3 regions of the Streptomyces sp. NPDC087844 genome follow, and region 2 is predicted to be linked to each of the others. Evidence: riboswitches for the same ligand, from Rfam matches in the RefSeq annotation. Region 2 holds a riboswitch; each other region holds the start of a gene.

Region 1 (5,286 bases), on a different contig from region 2:
GTGGTGGGGCAGCCCCACGCGCCGAAGCTGTTCGGGGAGGGCGAATACCCCGGCGGGCCCCGCAACCGGCTGCGGCTGACCGAGACCCGGCCCGTCGGAGACGTGGTGCTCATGCGATACGTGCCCACCGCACCCGGCACCGGGCCCGTACCCTCCGCCGCCGACCACCGGTGGCTGCGGCTGGCCTGCGAACTGGCCGCCGAGTGTCCGCCCTCGGCGACCGCCTTCAGTGTCGGCGCCGTTGTCGTGGCGGCCGACGGTACGGAGCTGGCCCGCGGGTACTCCCGCGAGTCCGACGCCGTCTCGCACGCCGAGGAGGCCGCGCTCGCCAAGATCGAGCCGGGCGACCCCCGGCTCCCGGCCGCCACGGTCTACAGCAGCCTGGAGCCCTGCGCCCGCCGCGCCTCGCGGCCCGCGCCCTGCGCCCGGCTGATCCTCGACGCGGGCGTGCGCCGGGTCGTCACCGCGTGGCGCGAGCCCGACACGTTCGTCGCCGCCGCGGACGGGAACGGGCTGCTCGCCGCAGCGGGCGCCGATGTCCTCGTACTGCAGGAGTACGAGAGCGCGGCAAAGGAGCCCAACCAGCACCTGAACCGAGGCTGACATCCACCCGTGTGCGTCGGGTCCCGCGAATGGCGTACAGTGGTCTTAACGACGCGGGGTGGAGCAGCTCGGTAGCTCGCTGGGCTCATAACCCAGAGGTCGCAGGTTCAAATCCTGTCCCCGCTACTGAAGGCCTGAGGTCGGAATCCAATGGATTCCGGCCTCAGGTGTTTTTCGGGGCGCAGAGGCGCCACGGCACAGAGGTACCGGGCCACAGGGGTTCCAGGGCTCAGAGGGCCCCGTGCTCGCTCGCTCACCCGCCCGGCCCCCGTCCGCTCGCCCCTCCCCGCCGGTCCCGGAACTCTGGACTGAGCGAGGTCGAGGGCAGGAGACGTGTGAACGGGCGACGAGCGGTCGAGCAGCGGTCGCCGGGTTCCGTCGAGCCGCCGGACAAGCGGACCGGACTGTACCCCCGCACCCGTGCGGTCGTCCGCGTGCTGCCCGCGCTGCTGATCGTCGCCGGTGTCCTCTACGACCTCCTCACCCCGCGGTACTTCACCGCCGCGCCCTTCCTCTCGGCCGCCTCGCTCGTCGCCGCGCCCCTGCTGTCGCGCGGCGCCACCGTGTGGACGGGCGTCGCGGGGACGGCGGCCATGGTCCTCGTGAGCCTGCGGTTCGCCATCGACGCGAGCGGGATCACCGAGATCGCCACCGTGGCCGTCGTGGCCTGCCTCGCCGTCGTCATCAACCGGCTCGTGAGCCTGGGCAACGCCCGCCTGGCCTCCGCCCACGAGATCGCCGAGGCCACCCAACGGGCCGTACTGCCCGAACCGGCCGCGCGGACCGGCGGGCTCGACCTCGCGGTCAGATACGTGGCGGCGCAGACCGACGCGCTCATCGGGGGCGACCTCTACGCCGTGCAGGACACCCCGCACGGCGTACGGCTCGTCGTGGGCGACGTCAGAGGGAAGGGCATGGGCGCGGTCGCCGCCGTGGCCGTCGTCATCGGTGCGTTCCGGGAGGCCGCCGAACAGGAGACCACCCTGGAGGCGGTCGCCCAGCGGCTGGAGCGGTCACTGATGCGTGAGGGTGTGCGGCGCGACAGCGTCGAGGTCTTCGAGGGCTTCATCACCGCCGTGCTCGCCGAGATCCCGCACGGCGCCCAGCGCGTCCGACTCGTCAACCGCGGCCACCCCGGACCGCTCCTGCTGCGCGGCGACGGAACCGTACACACGCTCGCCGCGGCGGAACCCGCGCTGCCGCTCGGGATGGGCGACCTGGGCGCCTGGCCCGACCGCGCGCAGGAGGAGGAGCTGCCGTGCGGCGCCATGCTGCTCTTCTACACGGACGGGCTGTCCGAGGCCCGGGACGAGCGGGGCGTCTTCTTCGATCCGGTGCGATGGCTGTCCGGGCGGGACTTCGCCGGCCCCGACGCGCTGCTCGCCGAGCTGGTGGACGACGTGGCCCGGTACGCCGGGGGCGGGGGCACGGACGACATGGCGCTGCTCGCCGTGCGACGGCCGTAAGGGCTGGGGGCTGGGGGCTGAGGGCTGAGGGCTACGGGCTGACGGCTACGGCTGGGAGGGTGTTGGGCGCCGCTCCGGACCTATATCACCTGCAGTAGTCGAACGACGCCCCTGCGCATAGCAACTGACGCACCATCAACAAAAGCGGTACCTGTGAATGGCGAGCAACTCGCCCGATTTACCCCGCTCACAGTGTTTAAGTCCAGGCCGGGAGCCGTAACGATCATCAAGAACAGCTTGGAATCCGGTGCCTGCGTCTATTAACGTTCGATAACGCAGCGCGGTGTCCCAGCCGTCACAAGAGACGGCTCCGTGCGCACGCGCCGAATCCCGCAAGGGAACCGGGGAACCACCTACATGGGGTGAATCGCGGGTCTTTCGTGGTGGTGAACACCGCGGTTGACGCGCGTAGGAGACCTTCCTGCTCCGAACCCGTCAGCTAACCCGGTAGGCGAGAAGGAAGGAAAGGAGCGCGCCCACGTGGCGTTCAACAGGCCTGCCCCCACACCGTCGTTCATACCGGACGAGGTGACGGGAGAGACCTCGGGCGAGAAGAAGCCCGACACCTTCGCCTTCGGCGCCCGCAAGGACGACGAGACCTGGGAGGTCTGGAATCCGAGCGCGGAGACCGTTCCTCCCGTCCGCGGCCGGCACCGCGTCTCCAAGCAGCGTGGCGGGGGACTCGCCCGCAGCTCCACCGTTCTGGGCGTCGGTGTCATAGCCGCCGTCGGCGCGGGCGGCATGGCCTCCGCGCAGACCGGCAAGCCGCCGGTGTCGATCTCGATCCCCGACCTGCCCAACGTCGGCTCGCTGATCTCCGACGACGAAGAGGCCCCGGAGGGTTCCAGCACGGCGCTCACCGCCGCCGGCCTCACCGAGGCCGACGCCGAGGAGGGCAACGCCGACGCCGGCGAGGCCCTGCGCTCGCGCATCATGCTCCAGGCCGAACTCCAGCAGGACCAGGTCGACCGCGAGGCCCAGGCCGCCGCCGAGGCCGCTGCCGCGAAGAAGGCCGCCACGCTCGCGGCCAAGGAGCAGGACGCGGCGAAGGCCAAGGCCGCCGCCGCGAAGGAGAAGAAGGAGGAGGAGGCCAAGGCGAAGGCCGAGGCCGCGCGCTTCGCCGCGCTCGCCAAGCAGTTCACACTGCCCACCTCCTCGTACACGATCACCTCCACCTTCGGGCAGTCCGGCTCGCTGTGGTCCTCCGGTCAGCACACGGGTCTGGACTTCGCCGCTCCCACGGGTACCCCGATCAAGGCCGTTCACAGCGGCACGATCACCGAGGCGGGCTGGAACGGCTCGTACGGCTACCGCACGGTCCTCACGCTCGACGACGGTACGGAGCTCTGGTACGCCCACCAGTCGTCGATCGGCGTCAGTGTCGGGCAGAAGGTCAGCACGGGCGACGTCATCGGGCGCGTGGGTGCCACCGGCAACGTCACCGGGGCGCACCTCCACCTGGAGGTCCACACCGGCGGCGGCACCGGGATCGACCCGATGGCCTGGCTGCGCGGCAAGGGCCTCAACCCGTAAACCACATCTCGGCGGCCGGCGTCGCGGCGGGTGTCCTGTGTCTTCAGGGGCGCGGGGAACTGCGATACGGCGTCAGGACCGGTACGGGTTGTACACGGGGTACGGAGGCGGATACCCGTACCCCGGCAGAGGCCACGGCGCCGGAGGCGGAGCCGTCGCCCGCGCCGCGTACGCCAGCGCGGGGCGCGCCGGCTCCCGCCGCGCCCACAGCTCGTGCAACAACTCCCGCTCGCGCACGGCGAAGTCCGCACCCGCACGCCCCCGCCGCCCCCGGTGCCGCAGAAACGCCAGCGACGTCGCGTACGCCTCGTACTCCGCCACCGCACGCCCCGCGTCCCGCCCGCCATGATGCGTGGCGTACTCCCGGGCCAGCCGCCGTGCCTTCATCGAGCCGAGGACGAACGGCTCGGGCGCGGCCAGCCACCCGGCCACGGCGTACGAGGGCAGTTCCGTACGGACCGTGCCCAGTTCGCGCTGGCGCGTCCAGACGGCCAGCCAGGTGAGCAGCCCGAAGGACGGGACCATGAAGGCCGCGTAGACCGCGAAGAAGCCGTACTCACCGAAAGCCGACGAGCCGTTCCACATCGCGTGCATGCCCATCGCGAGCAACAGCCCGGTGAGGGGCAGGAGGACGCGGCGCAGCCGGTGGCGGTCCGCCGAGAGCGCCGCGATGCCGAAGCCGATGCCCGTCAGCACGGTGAACAGCGGATGGGCGAAGGGCGACATGATCACGCGTACGAAGAAGGTCGCCGCGGTGACGGAGAAGACGCCCGTGTCGCCGGTGAGCTGGTCCGTGCCGAAGGCCGTGCCCAGGTAGAGGATGTTCTCGGTGAACGCGAAGCCGGTCGCCGTGACGCCCGCTATCACCACGCCGTCGACTATCCCCGTGAAGTCCCGTCTGCGGAACAGGAAGACGAGCAGGACGGCCGCCGCCTTCGCCGACTCCTCGACGATCGGCGCTATCACCGTCGCGCCGAGGGTGTCCGCGTGGGACGGGTCCGCCGTGGCCGTCGCTATCCACTGCGTGGCGAAACTGTTCGCGACGATGGCTATCAGCGCGGCCGCGCAGGCGCCCCACGCGAAGGAGAAGAGCAGGTTCCTCCAGGGACCCGGATCGACCCTGTCCAGCCAGCGGAACGCGGCGACGAGCAGGGGGACGGGGAGTACGGCGAGGCCGAGGCCCACCAGGAAGCCCTCCGTGCCGGTCTGTCTGCGGACGAGGGCCAGGATGACCAGGCCCGACAGGGCGAGCAGGGTGGTCAGCGCGGCGTAGCGCACCCACGTGCGCTGCCACCAGCGAGCGTGCCGACGGGCGCCTCCGGCGGGGATGCCGGGGGGTGTCGGGGGTGGAGGGCTGGTGGCCATGACAAAAACCCTAACGAGGGAGGGGCTCGGCCCGCGAGAGCGCCCCGTCCCGGGGGGTGGGGGAGGGGCTCAGGTGCTCGTGCTGTCCGTACCGCTTTCCGTGCTGTCCGTACCGCTGTCCGTACCGCTGTCCGTACCGCTGTCCGTACCGCTGTCCGTACCGCTGTCCGTGCCATGCGGTACGCGGCGGAACAGGAGATCGTTCACCACGTGGCCCTTGTCCAGGCCCTGGCCCTCGAAGCGGGTCAGGGGGCGGAAGTCCGGGCGGGGCGCGAAGCCGCCGTCGGGCCGGGTGTTCTCGAAGTCCGGGTGGGCGGAG
Region 2 (5,286 bases):
TTCCAGGCGGCCTGCGTGAGACTGGAGCAGTCGTACGAGCCCGGCCCCATCGAGCCCCATACGCACGGCTTGCCGATCTGAGCGCGTGCGAAGTCGACGGCCCTGACGCCCTGCCCGCCGTACCCGGGGTCGGGCACGGCATACGTGGGCGCGGCATACGTGGGAGAAGGCACGCCGTAAGCGGGGTTGGTCGCGTTCTGCATGTCGAGGGCGACACCCGTGGCGATGGGCGTGCTCGCGTCGACGTACATGCTCGTGTCGGTCCGCTGGACACCCGCGTACTGGGCACCGGCGTACTGGTCGACCCCGAGGTACACACCGTCGCCGATGCTCAGGTCGGCGGCGACACCGGCCCCCGTGCCGGGCATGCCGGGGTACATGTCCGTGCCCGCCCGCATGTCCGTGCCGATGGCCGGCTGCTGCCACGCGTCCATGCCGGTCGTGGTCCCGTGGTGGCTCGGCGCCTGGGCTGCAGGGCCCCAGGCGCCTTCGATCGCCTGGAAGGGCCGCAGTTCCGTGACAGGTGCGCTGCGCCGGCCCGCATGTCCGGCCAGCAGGTCACGGGCCTGTCCGAGCTTCCGCTGGTTCCGCTGCTTCGACGTCCTCAGTGTCGCCTGCGTCGGTCCGCCGGACGGCCCGGGCAAGGCCCTTTCGGCCGCCTGGCGCTGGGTGGGGACGGCCGGCAGCGCGGCGACGGGACCCGCGGTCAGCTCGGCGACGGGCCTCGCGGTCAGTTCCGCGACGGGTCCGGCGGCACCTCCGGCACCGGGGCCCGCACTCGGACCGGCGGTCAGCTCCAGGACGGGCTTGTCGGAACCCTCGCGCGCCCCGCGCCCCTCACGTCCACCGCCGCTCGGACGGCCGCCCGCATCGGCGGACCGCGTCCCGGCCGAGCCCCGGTCCGGCATCCTGTCGGGCGGCAGCACCGCCGGGAAGACGGGGCCCAGCTGCGAGCGGCCCACGTCGAACCACTGCTTCGCGACGTCCGGCAGCGGAGCGGCGGCATCGGTGGCTCCGCCCCGGCCGCCCCTGTCCCCGGACGTCGGCCTGCCCGTGTCGCGCGTCGCCGTGCTCATGGCACGGGTCACGTTGAAGTTGCCGGTGGCGTTCTCGACCCGGTCGTAGAGATTGGTGATCCGCTGCTGTACTTCCTCGCGACTGGGTTCGTCGCTCCGCTGGGCGGGAATGCCTGCGGGGGTGAACTGGTCCACGGATGCGGGGGCCGCCTTCACGGGGGCGGAGCGGGACATGCCGGGGAGGCCGGTGCCTCCGGGGCGCTGCGTTCGTTCCGGCGCGATGGGGGACGACTCCTTCCGTGCACCGCCTGCCGGGTCGGCTGTCGGGTTCGGGCGGAAGGTTCCGAAAGGCATGCCCTACGACCTCTGCCCGCTGGACAGTTGGGTCGATTCACCCTGAAAGTCGACTGGACCTCCGGCTCCGGCCGCCACGAGGGCCTGTCGGATTCGGCGGAGACCGCGCGACCCGGCGGGGTTCACCGGAGGGAGTCGTACGGCCCAGCGGCCAACTTAGCCAACTTGTGTGTCTCGCGTGAAGATTGAAGTACGAAGTGTCCGATATGTAATTGTGACCTTCGTCGTACCCGAAGGTGACCTTGGGCCTATGACCACCTCACCGCGACCGGTCCGTCACTCGTGGTTCACCCGGGCCCAAGCGGCTGCGTCGGTCGAGCCGTCCGCCTCGGTGGCCGGTTACGCGTAGGGCGTGAGGAACTCGTGGACGGACAAGGCCCTGTTCACGATGCGCGTGTCGCCCATCCAGCCGTAGAAGCCCTGCCCGAAGCTCTCGTCGAACTGGGTGGCTCCGAGCACGAACGGCTTGCCGAGGGTGGCGATGCCGGTGGACGGCTGCGAAGGATTGCGGGCGATCTTCGAGCCGTCCACGTACATCACCGTACGGCGGCCGTCGTTGACGAGGGCGAGGTGCATCCAGCGGCCCACGGGCACCGCGTGGCTCCATGACGTGGGGTCGGCGTCCTGGCGCTGGGGATAGACCACGAACTGGAGGAACCGCTCGGGTGAGAGGTTGAGGCTGCAGGTGGGTTCCAGCGGCGACCAGCCCGTGGTCTTGCCCGCGTCCCCGTTGCGCCCCTCCCAGCTGAGGATGCCCATCCAGGAGTGGTCGCCCTCGAAGGGCTCGGGCAGCCTGATGAAGGTCTCGATGGTGTAGCCGCGGGTGAACTTCTCGCTGTTCAGGGCGGCCCGGGCGGCGGTCGTCAGGATCGCGCCGCGGTCCGGGCTCTTGCCGCCGTCGAAGCGGAGACTGGCGTGCGCCGGCTGGCCGGGGTGGTGGTCGGCCGACCAGGTGAGCGCGTCGGGCCCGCTCGAAGCCAGCCGGCTGACGGCCAGGTCGTTCCCGTTGCCGGTGAGGTCGCGTACGACGGCGCCGTCCGCGACGGGCTTGCCCGCGGTGCCGCCCGCCGAGGTCCCGGCGGCGTCGAAGCGCCAGTACGCGACCGTGCCGCGCGGCATCACCGCGGAGGCGGGCCGCGGCTTCGGCACGGCGACGGGGGCGAAGCCCTCGAACCGCTCGTCGAAGTCGATGTCCAGGCTGAACCGGTCGGCGTCACCCGTCAGTTCGATGGTCTCGGCCTCCAGCGGCGACCGCTTCGCGGAGTCCCTGGCGAGGAGCCACGGCGAGAAGGTCTCGACGTCGACGACCCCGCGGGCCAGGTCGAAGCCGTACGTACGGATCATGCCGGCGCCGCCGTAGTAGCGGTCCTGGTAGTTGGTGATGTGGACGTGGACATCGTTGTCGGAGTCGTTGCGCAGGACCGTGCGGCCCGGTGGCCAGTAGTGGCCGCCCAGCGCCAGGAAGATCTGGTCGTTGCCGCGGACGAGGCCGTCCCACAGGCGCTTGCCGTTGTCCGACAGCTGCGCCTTGCCGTCGTCGTCGGCCCAGGCGATGTCATGGGTGGTGAGGACGGCGGGCAGCGTGGGGTGCGCGTCGAGAACGCCCTGCGCCCAGGTCAGGCCCTTGTCCGAGATCCGCCAGTCGAGGGCGAGGACCAGCCAGGACCGGTCCGCCGCCTTGAGCACGTGGTACGTGTTGTAGCCGTCGGGCGAGGCGCCGCGGTAGGTCGGCATGGACTTGTAGCGGGCGGGCCCGAAGGCGGCGAGGTACGCGGAGTCGCCCCGCTGGTCGTCCCCGGAGTCGATGTCGTGGTTGCCCGCCAGGACGCTGTAGGGCACCTTGCCGTGGATGGTCCTGAAGGTGTCGGCGGCGCGTGCGATCTCGTCCTCGGTGCCGTGCTCGGTGACATCTCCGAGGTGCGTCATGAAGGCGATGTTCGCCTCCCCGCGCTCGGCGACCAGGTGGCGGAATGCCTCCCGCAGCGGAGCGGGGTCGGTGCTGTCGGCGTCGAAGAGGTACTGGGTGTCGGGCAGGACGGCCAGCACGAACCGCGGGCTCCGCGGGTCGAAGCGGGCGGCGTGCGCGGCGGAAACCGAGGCATGGGCGGCGGCGGAAGCCGAGCCGGACGCGGCCTGCGCGGAGGCCGCGAAGGCGGCGGCACCCGCGCCGGCCACGGGCAGGGCTGCCGCGACGCGCAGCAGCGCGCGTCTGTGCAGGGGATTCTGGGGTTCTGCCGCAGTCATGGACACTCCGTAGGACGAAACCGGTTGGCAGCCCGTACGCTCCTCACCCGCCACGGCCGGGCGATGGCGGGAAGTTGAACGTCTGCCGCCTGCCGTCCGGACGTTTGGCGGCGGTCAGCGCGAGGTCCAGGCCCGGGGTGTCCGGTAGGCCCGGGTCTGCGCCCAGCGCGGGCTCCCGGCCGTACGGGCCGGCTCGTCGGGTTCGGCGCGCTCGGCGCGTCCGTGCACCACGGCGAGCACGGCCGCCACCTCCTCGTCGGTGGGCGCTCCGCGGACGAAGGTCAGCAGCGGGATCTCGGGGGTGTCCATGGTCTCCTGCGCCGTCACATCGGAAGGTTGCCGTGCTTGCGGGAGGGGAGCCGCGCGTCCTTGGAGCGCAGCATCGCCAACGCGTCCACCAGCACGGCACGGGTGTCGGCGGGGTCGATCACATCGTCGACGAGCCCGCGCTGCGCCGCGTAGTAGGGGTGCATGAGCTCCTGCCGGTACTCCTTGATCCGCTGGGCCCGGACCGCCGCAGGGTCGGGGGCGGCCGCGATCTCACGCCGGAACACCACGTTCGCCGCGCCCTCGGCACCCATCACGGCGATCTCGTTGGTCGGCCACGCGAACGAGAGGTCGGCACCGATGGATCGTGAGTCCATCACGATGTAGGCGCCGCCGTAGGCCTTGCGCAGGATCACCTGGACGCGCGGCACCGTCGCGTTGCAGTACGCGTAGAGCAGTTTCGCGCCGTGCCGGATGATGCCGTCGTGTTCCTGGTCCGTGCCCGGGAGGAAGCCGGGCACGTCGACCAGTGTCACCAGCGGAATGTTGAAGGCGTCGCAGGTCTGCACGAATCGCGCCGCTTTCTCCGAGGCGTGGATGTCGAGTACTCCGGCCATGGCCGCGGGCTGGTTTCCGACGATTCCGACGACGTGCCCCTCGAACCGCGCGAATGCGCAGATGATGTTGGTGGCCCAGCGGGAATGCGTCTCGAAGAATTCACCGTGATCGACGATCTCCTCGATCACGGCACGCATGTCGTACGACTTCTTCGGGTCCGGTGGAACGACGTCGAGCAGCGCTTCGGAACGCCGTTCCGGCGGATCGTCCGCGAGAGCGACCGGCGGAAGCTCACGGTTGTTGGACGGCAGCAGGGAAAGCAGATACCGGACCTCTTCGAGGCATTCCTTCTCGCTGTCGCAGACATGGGTGGCGGCTCCGGAGACCGAGCCGTGCACCTGCGCGCCGCCGAGTTGCTCGTGGGTGACGTCCTCACCCGTGACCGCTTTCACCACGTCCGGACCGGTGATGTACATCTGCGCGGTGTCGCGGACCATGAACACGAAGTCGGTGAGCGCCGGGGCGTAGGTGGCGCCTCCGGCGCACGGCCCGAGGATCACACTGATCTGCGGGATCACTCCCGACGCGCGGACGATCCGGCGGAAGATCCCGCCGTAGCCGGCGAGCGCGGTGACGCCCTCCTGGATGCGTGCCCCGGCACCGTCGTTCAGGCTGACCAGGGGTGCGCCCGCCGCCTCGGCCAGGTCCATCACCTTGTGGATCTTCTCCGCGTGGGCCTCGCCGAGGGAGCCGCCGAAGATGCGGAAGTCATGGGCGTAGACGAACACGGTCCGGCCCGTCACCTTGCCCCATCCGGTGACCACGCCGTCGGTCGACGGGCGCCGGT
Region 3 (5,286 bases), on a different contig from region 2:
TCGTCGGGATCGGTGCCCGGCCGGATGATGTCGTTGCCGCCCGCGCAGAAGGAGACCAGGTCCGGCGCGAGCTCCCTGGCCCGCCGCAACTGGTGCTCGACGATCTGGTCGAGCAGCTTCCCGCGAACCGCGAGGTTGGTGTAATCGAAGTCGCCCTCGGGCCGCCGGTCCGCGAGCAGTACCGCGAACCGGTCGGCCCAGCCGACGAACGCCCCGTCCGGACCAGGGTCGCCGACGCCCTCGGTGAAGCTGTCCCCCACCGCCACGTACGACCCGATCACTGATCTGTTGTCGTCTTTCGAATCGTCTGCCACGTCGGCCCATGATTCACCTTGAGGTGTGACCTACGCGACCGTAGGACGGGGTTGACGCCCGGTGAGATAAGCCACTCGTCAAGTGTTGGTCAATCCCGGAATAAGGGACGCGTTCGGTGGCGCTGCCGCAGCTCCCGGCGCCGCGGGGTGTGGCGAGGAGGTCGTCGGGGGAGCGGGACATGCCGAAGGCCGGACCCCGGGGATCACAGGGTCCGGCCTTCGGAGACGAGCCGGGCGGTCGGCACCGATCGACGCGAATCGACGTCGGCGACGTCGGCCGACACCAGCAGGCGTCGGCCGACACCAGCAGGCGTCGGCAGGCGTCAGCAGGCGTCAGCAGGCGTCAGCAGGCGTCGGCCGGCGTCAGATGGAGACGCCCTTGGCGCGCAGGTACGCCAGCGGGTCCACGTCCGAGCCGTAGTCCGGGGTGGTGCGGATCTCGAAGTGCAGGTGCGGTCCGGTGACGTTGCCCGTGGCACCCGAGAGGCCGACCTGCTGTCCGCCGGTCACGGTCTGACCGGCCGAGACGGAGAGGGAGGACAGGTGCGCGTACTGGGCGTAGTGGCCGTCGGCGAGCTGGATGACGACCTGGTTGCCGTACGCGCCGCCCCATCCCGCGGAGACGACCGTGCCCGCACCGACGGACTTGAGCGCGGTACCGGTGGGAACCACGAAGTCGACACCGGTGTGGTACCCGCTGGACCACATGCTGCCCGACATCTTGTACGCGGTGCCGATGGAAGCCCCCGAGACCGGCAGCGAGAAGCCGGTGGCCGTCGAGGTGTCCGCGGCCTTGGACGCCGTGGTCGTCTTCTTGGCCGCGGGCTTGTCGGCGGACTTGTCGGCGGACTTGCCGGACGACTTGGGGGCGGTGGAGTCGGAACTCGAAGCCGCCGCCTTGCCGCCGATGGCGAGCTTCAGGCCCGGGTGGATGAGAGACGGATCGCCGCCGATGGACGTGCGGTTGTCCGAGTACAGCTTCTTCCAGCCGCCACTGACGTCCTGCGTGTCGGCGATCTTCGACAGGGAGTCGCCCGAACGCACGGCGTACGTCCTGGTCGCGGCCTTCTTCGCCTCGGCCTTCGCCTCGGCCTGCTTCTCCGCGGTCGGTGCGGCAGCGGCGGACTCGACGCTCGCGACATTCGCGACATTCGCGGCGCTCGACACGGAATCGGCGGCGGTCTGCGGAGTCGCGGCGTGCGCTCCGGCGGCACCGAGCAGCGGGAGGGCGAGTGCTGCGCCCCCCGTTCCGGCCACGGCTATGGATCGGGTGAAACGCTGGGACTTGGGACGGCGGTGCTTACCCTTCGCGGGCATGACGAATTCCTCTCCGGCGCCTGCGAGGTGAGCTGTCGGGTGCGAGCTGGAGATGCCCGGCCGTGCTTTCGCACGACTTAACCCCAAGCCGTTCCGGAGACCGGAACAGGCGTACTACCTGTGGGTCCCCCGCTCCTGCCACATACGGGTGAGTGTGCGGATTCCGGGCGGCGGCAGGATTGGGCGTCCGTCCGGATTGGAGGCGAACGTAAGCGACATGAAGAGGCCGGAACAAGCTTGAGGGTTTCCTGTGTGCCCCGTTTTCTTGATCCTCGACCGAAATACCGGTCACCCTGCGTGAATACGGGCTGTCCCTGGTTTGTTGAACCCCTGAAAACAAAGCGGACTTACGTGAGCATGGCGACAGCGGAACGTCACGGGTATGACGCTGCTCACCAAGGACCGCCCCAGGAGCCTTCACTCCGGCGCGAGTTGGAATGAAGGCTCCATTACGGACACATCAGTCACACGCGACGCAGGCGGATAACTGCCGCATCGAGGTCCCCACGCAACCCCGTCCGCAACCCGTGGTGCAACAGCACCGCACCTCGGTGGACTTCGCCCGTTTCGAGACATTTGTACGATGCCGACGGGTCGAGGCCCCGCAGCCTCACCGGCGCGGCCGGTTCTCCGTAATGCTGGGCCTGGAGCCAGGCGAGGACGACGGCGTCACCGTCACGGACGTACTGGACGGCGCTCAGTCCGCCCTGCGGCGCCCGCAGCCGATGAAGCTCACCGCCCTGCACGACGGGCCTGATCTCCTTGTAGAGCTCCACCCAGGTCCGCGCCTCGGCCAGCTCCTCCTCGGTCCAGCGGGTGAGGTCGCCGCCGACGCCGAGCACCCCGGCCATCGCGCTCACGAACCGGAAGCGCAGCGAGCTGACGCGTCCGTTGAGCTGCGTGTTCGGGCTGTCGGTGACCCAGGCGGCCATGGCCCGCGCGGGGTGCACCTGACTGAAGCCGTGCTGGATGGCGAGCCGGTCCAGCGGGTCCGTGTTGTCCGAGGTCCACACCTGGTCCGTACGCGCCATGATCCCGAGGTCGATCCGGCCGCCGCCGCCCGAGCAGGACTCGAAGGCTACGCCCGGGTGGGCCGCCCGCAGCCGGTCCAACAGCTTGTACAGGGCGTGCACATGATCCACCCACAACCGTTGCGGGTACGCCTCGCCGGGCCACCCCGCGTCCGTGAAGCAGCGGTTGAAGTCCCACTTCACGTAGTCGATCGGCGCACTGGCCAGGAGCGCGTCGAGCTGCTCCCACAGGTATTCCTGGACGTCCTCGCGGGCGAGGTTCAGGACGAGCTGATTGCGCAGTTCCGTCCGCTTCCGTCCCGGCTGGAACTGCGCCCAGTCCGGGTGCGCGCGGTACAGGTCGCTGTCGGGGTTGACCATCTCGGGCTCGACCCAGATGCCGAACTGCATCCCCAGCCCGTGCACGTAGTCGCTGAGGGGCCGGAGGCCGCCGGGGAAGCGGTCCCGGTTGACCGTCCAGTCGCCGAGGCCGGCCCGGTCGCTGGTGCGTGCCCCGAACCAGCCGTCGTCGACCACGAACAGCTCGACACCCGCGTCGGCGGCCCGGCGGGCGAGGGCCCGCTGCTGCTCCTCGGAGATGTCGAACTCCGTGGCCTCCCAGGAGTTGTAGAGCACGGGCCGGTCCTGGTCCGCGTCCGGGATCACGTGCGCGCGCTGGTACGCGTGCCAGGCGCGGCTCGCCCCGCCGAAGCCGCCGTCGCTCCACAGCCCCGCGAAGACGGGAGTGACGAAGGTCTCCCCGGGCTCCAGCCGCAGCAGACCCGAGTCGTCGTATCCGGCCCCGCCGGTGATCTGCACGCGCGCGTCGGGCAGTTGGGCCACCGCGATCCGCCAGGTCCCCGACCAGGCGAGGGCGCAGCCGTAGACCTCGCCCAGCTCCTCGGTCGCCGTGCCGTCCGCGTCCAGGGCGACCCACGGCAGATGCTGGTGCCCGGTGTGCCCGCGTCGGCTGCCGATGATCTTCTCGCCGTAGGTGAGTTCGGAGCGCACGAGCCGGGACTCGGCCGCCCAGCGTCCGTGCAGCTGGGACAGCCGCCACCCGTCGTGCCGCGGCAGCGTCCAGGTCGCGGAGTCGGCGCGCAGCACCTCCAGGGCGGGCCCTTCGTTGGCGAGGGTCACCCATCGCTCGACGACGTCGGTGCCCGCCCGCATCCGGTAGTGCAGCGTGACGCCGAGCCCGGAGTCGGAGAACCTCAGCCGCAACTCGTCACCGGCGGCCTCGGCGGCCCCCTCCCCGTCGGCGGTCTCGTACCCCTCGAAGCGCCATTCGGTGCCGCGCCTCTCCGGCGTGCGCACGGAGAGCGCGGGCCGTACGAAGCGGGGGCCGCCCTCGACCGGGTACTCCTCATGGCCGTCGAGGGTGGCCTCGAACGCCCAGTACTCGGGACCCGGGCCCGCGGCGAGCGCCTCGGCGTCGGCGAGCGCGATCCTCGGGCCCCAGTGCAGATGAAGCAGCTCGTCCTCGTCACCGAGCCGCAGGCCGTAGCTGCTCGTGGGTCCCGAAAGAAGCCACGTACGGCCGTCTGCGCCGATCTCTACCATCAAGCCCTCACATATTCGAACAGGCACGCTCAAGCCCCAACATCATCAGGGCCGACCTGCCTTTCGGGCAACGCCTGTGGACAACTCATTGGCCCACGAACCCATGTCGTATCGTCGGATACGCACCTCGCCGACGAGCCGCGTCGGTGGCCGAGGGGAGGAGCCCCCGTGACGCAGCAGGTCCCGTCGACCGAACCCGAGCTGGCCGGCGTACGCAACTTCCGCGATGTGGGCGGCCTGCCGACGGCGGACGGCCGGCGGGTGGCGTACGGACGGCTGTTCCGCAGCGGCCACCTGGCGCACGCGACGCCCTCGGACGCCGCGTTCCTCGCCTCACTGGGCCTGCACACGATCTTCGACTTCCGCAATGCGGCCGACCAGCGGCTGGAGGGCGCCGACGTCGAGCTGCCCGGGGTGCGCAATGTGAACCTGCCGCTGACGGACCCCGCCGACGGCGCCGAGTTCTGGAAGATGGTCCGCGACGGGAACCTGGACGAGCTGCGGGAACTGCTCGCGGACGGCCAGGCGGCGAACCGCATGATCACGTCCTACCGCACGATCATCAAGGAGCGCACGGCCGAGCATCGTCAGGTGCTGCACGCGCTGGCCGAGGACAGTGTCCCGGCCCTGATGCACTGCGCGGCGGGCAAGGACCGGGCCGGTCTCTCCGTCGCCGTGACACTCCTCGCCGTGGGCGTCGAGCGCGAGGCCATCGAGGCGGACTACCTGGAGTCGAACGCGGCGCACCGCCGCTACAAGGTCCACCGCGGCAGCTCCTCCTCCTCGGCGTACACCCCCGAGGTGATGGAGCTGCTCAGCCCGCTCTTCGACGCACGCGCCGAGTACCTGGCGGCGGCGTTCGACACGATCGAGGAGACCTGGGGCGGGGTCGACGCGTACCTGGAGCAGGCGCTCGGCGTGACCCCCGGGATACGGGAGCGGCTGCGGCAGCGGTTCCTCGACTGACCCGGCCGCCCGGACCCCCTACCGGACCCCTTACTGGTTCTGGGCTCCCAGGGTGAAGAGCAGGTAGACGAAGGCGGCGAAGACGTGCCCGACCGCCACATAGATGATGAGCCGAA

The links. A riboswitch is a leader RNA that binds a small molecule or an ion and turns the genes downstream of it on or off. The one in region 2 is predicted to bind cyclic di-AMP.
Region 1: linked by a shared signal. The riboswitch ahead of ACIOKD_RS29445 (M23 family metallopeptidase) and the one ahead of ACIOKD_RS38800 (C40 family peptidase) in region 2 are both predicted to bind cyclic di-AMP.
Region 3: linked by a shared signal. The riboswitch ahead of ACIOKD_RS18545 (peptidoglycan DD-metalloendopeptidase family protein) and the one ahead of ACIOKD_RS38800 (C40 family peptidase) in region 2 are both predicted to bind cyclic di-AMP.

Annotation. Positions count from the first base shown of each region.
Region 1 covers NZ_JBIUVD010000017.1:190,697-195,982, forward strand. The annotation lists gene ACIOKD_RS29430 (dihydrofolate reductase family protein) at 1-603, shown strand, start outside; tRNA gene ACIOKD_RS29435 (tRNA-Met) at 656-729, shown strand; gene ACIOKD_RS29440 (PP2C family protein-serine/threonine phosphatase) at 939-2,069, shown strand; cyclic di-AMP (ydaO/yuaA leader) riboswitch at 2,381-2,538, shown strand; gene ACIOKD_RS29445 (M23 family metallopeptidase) at 2,550-3,602, shown strand; gene ACIOKD_RS29450 (PrsW family intramembrane metalloprotease) at 3,675-4,967, opposite strand; gene trmB (tRNA (guanosine(46)-N7)-methyltransferase TrmB) at 5,037-5,286, opposite strand, start outside.
Region 2 covers NZ_JBIUVD010000032.1:15,184-20,469, reverse strand. The annotation lists gene ACIOKD_RS38800 (C40 family peptidase) at 1-1,250, opposite strand, end outside; cyclic di-AMP (ydaO/yuaA leader) riboswitch at 1,307-1,479, opposite strand; gene ACIOKD_RS38795 (LamG-like jellyroll fold domain-containing protein) at 1,710-3,614, opposite strand; gene ACIOKD_RS38790 (acyl-CoA carboxylase subunit epsilon) at 3,729-3,941, opposite strand; gene ACIOKD_RS38785 (acyl-CoA carboxylase subunit beta) at 3,938-5,286, opposite strand, start outside.
Region 3 covers NZ_JBIUVD010000008.1:215,504-220,789, reverse strand. The annotation lists gene ACIOKD_RS18550 (SGNH/GDSL hydrolase family protein) at 1-281, opposite strand, end outside; gene ACIOKD_RS18545 (peptidoglycan DD-metalloendopeptidase family protein) at 678-1,631, opposite strand; cyclic di-AMP (ydaO/yuaA leader) riboswitch at 1,636-1,811, opposite strand; gene ACIOKD_RS18540 (alpha-galactosidase) at 2,096-4,204, opposite strand; gene ACIOKD_RS18535 (tyrosine-protein phosphatase) at 4,373-5,170, shown strand; gene ACIOKD_RS18530 (DUF6126 family protein) at 5,201-5,286, opposite strand, start outside.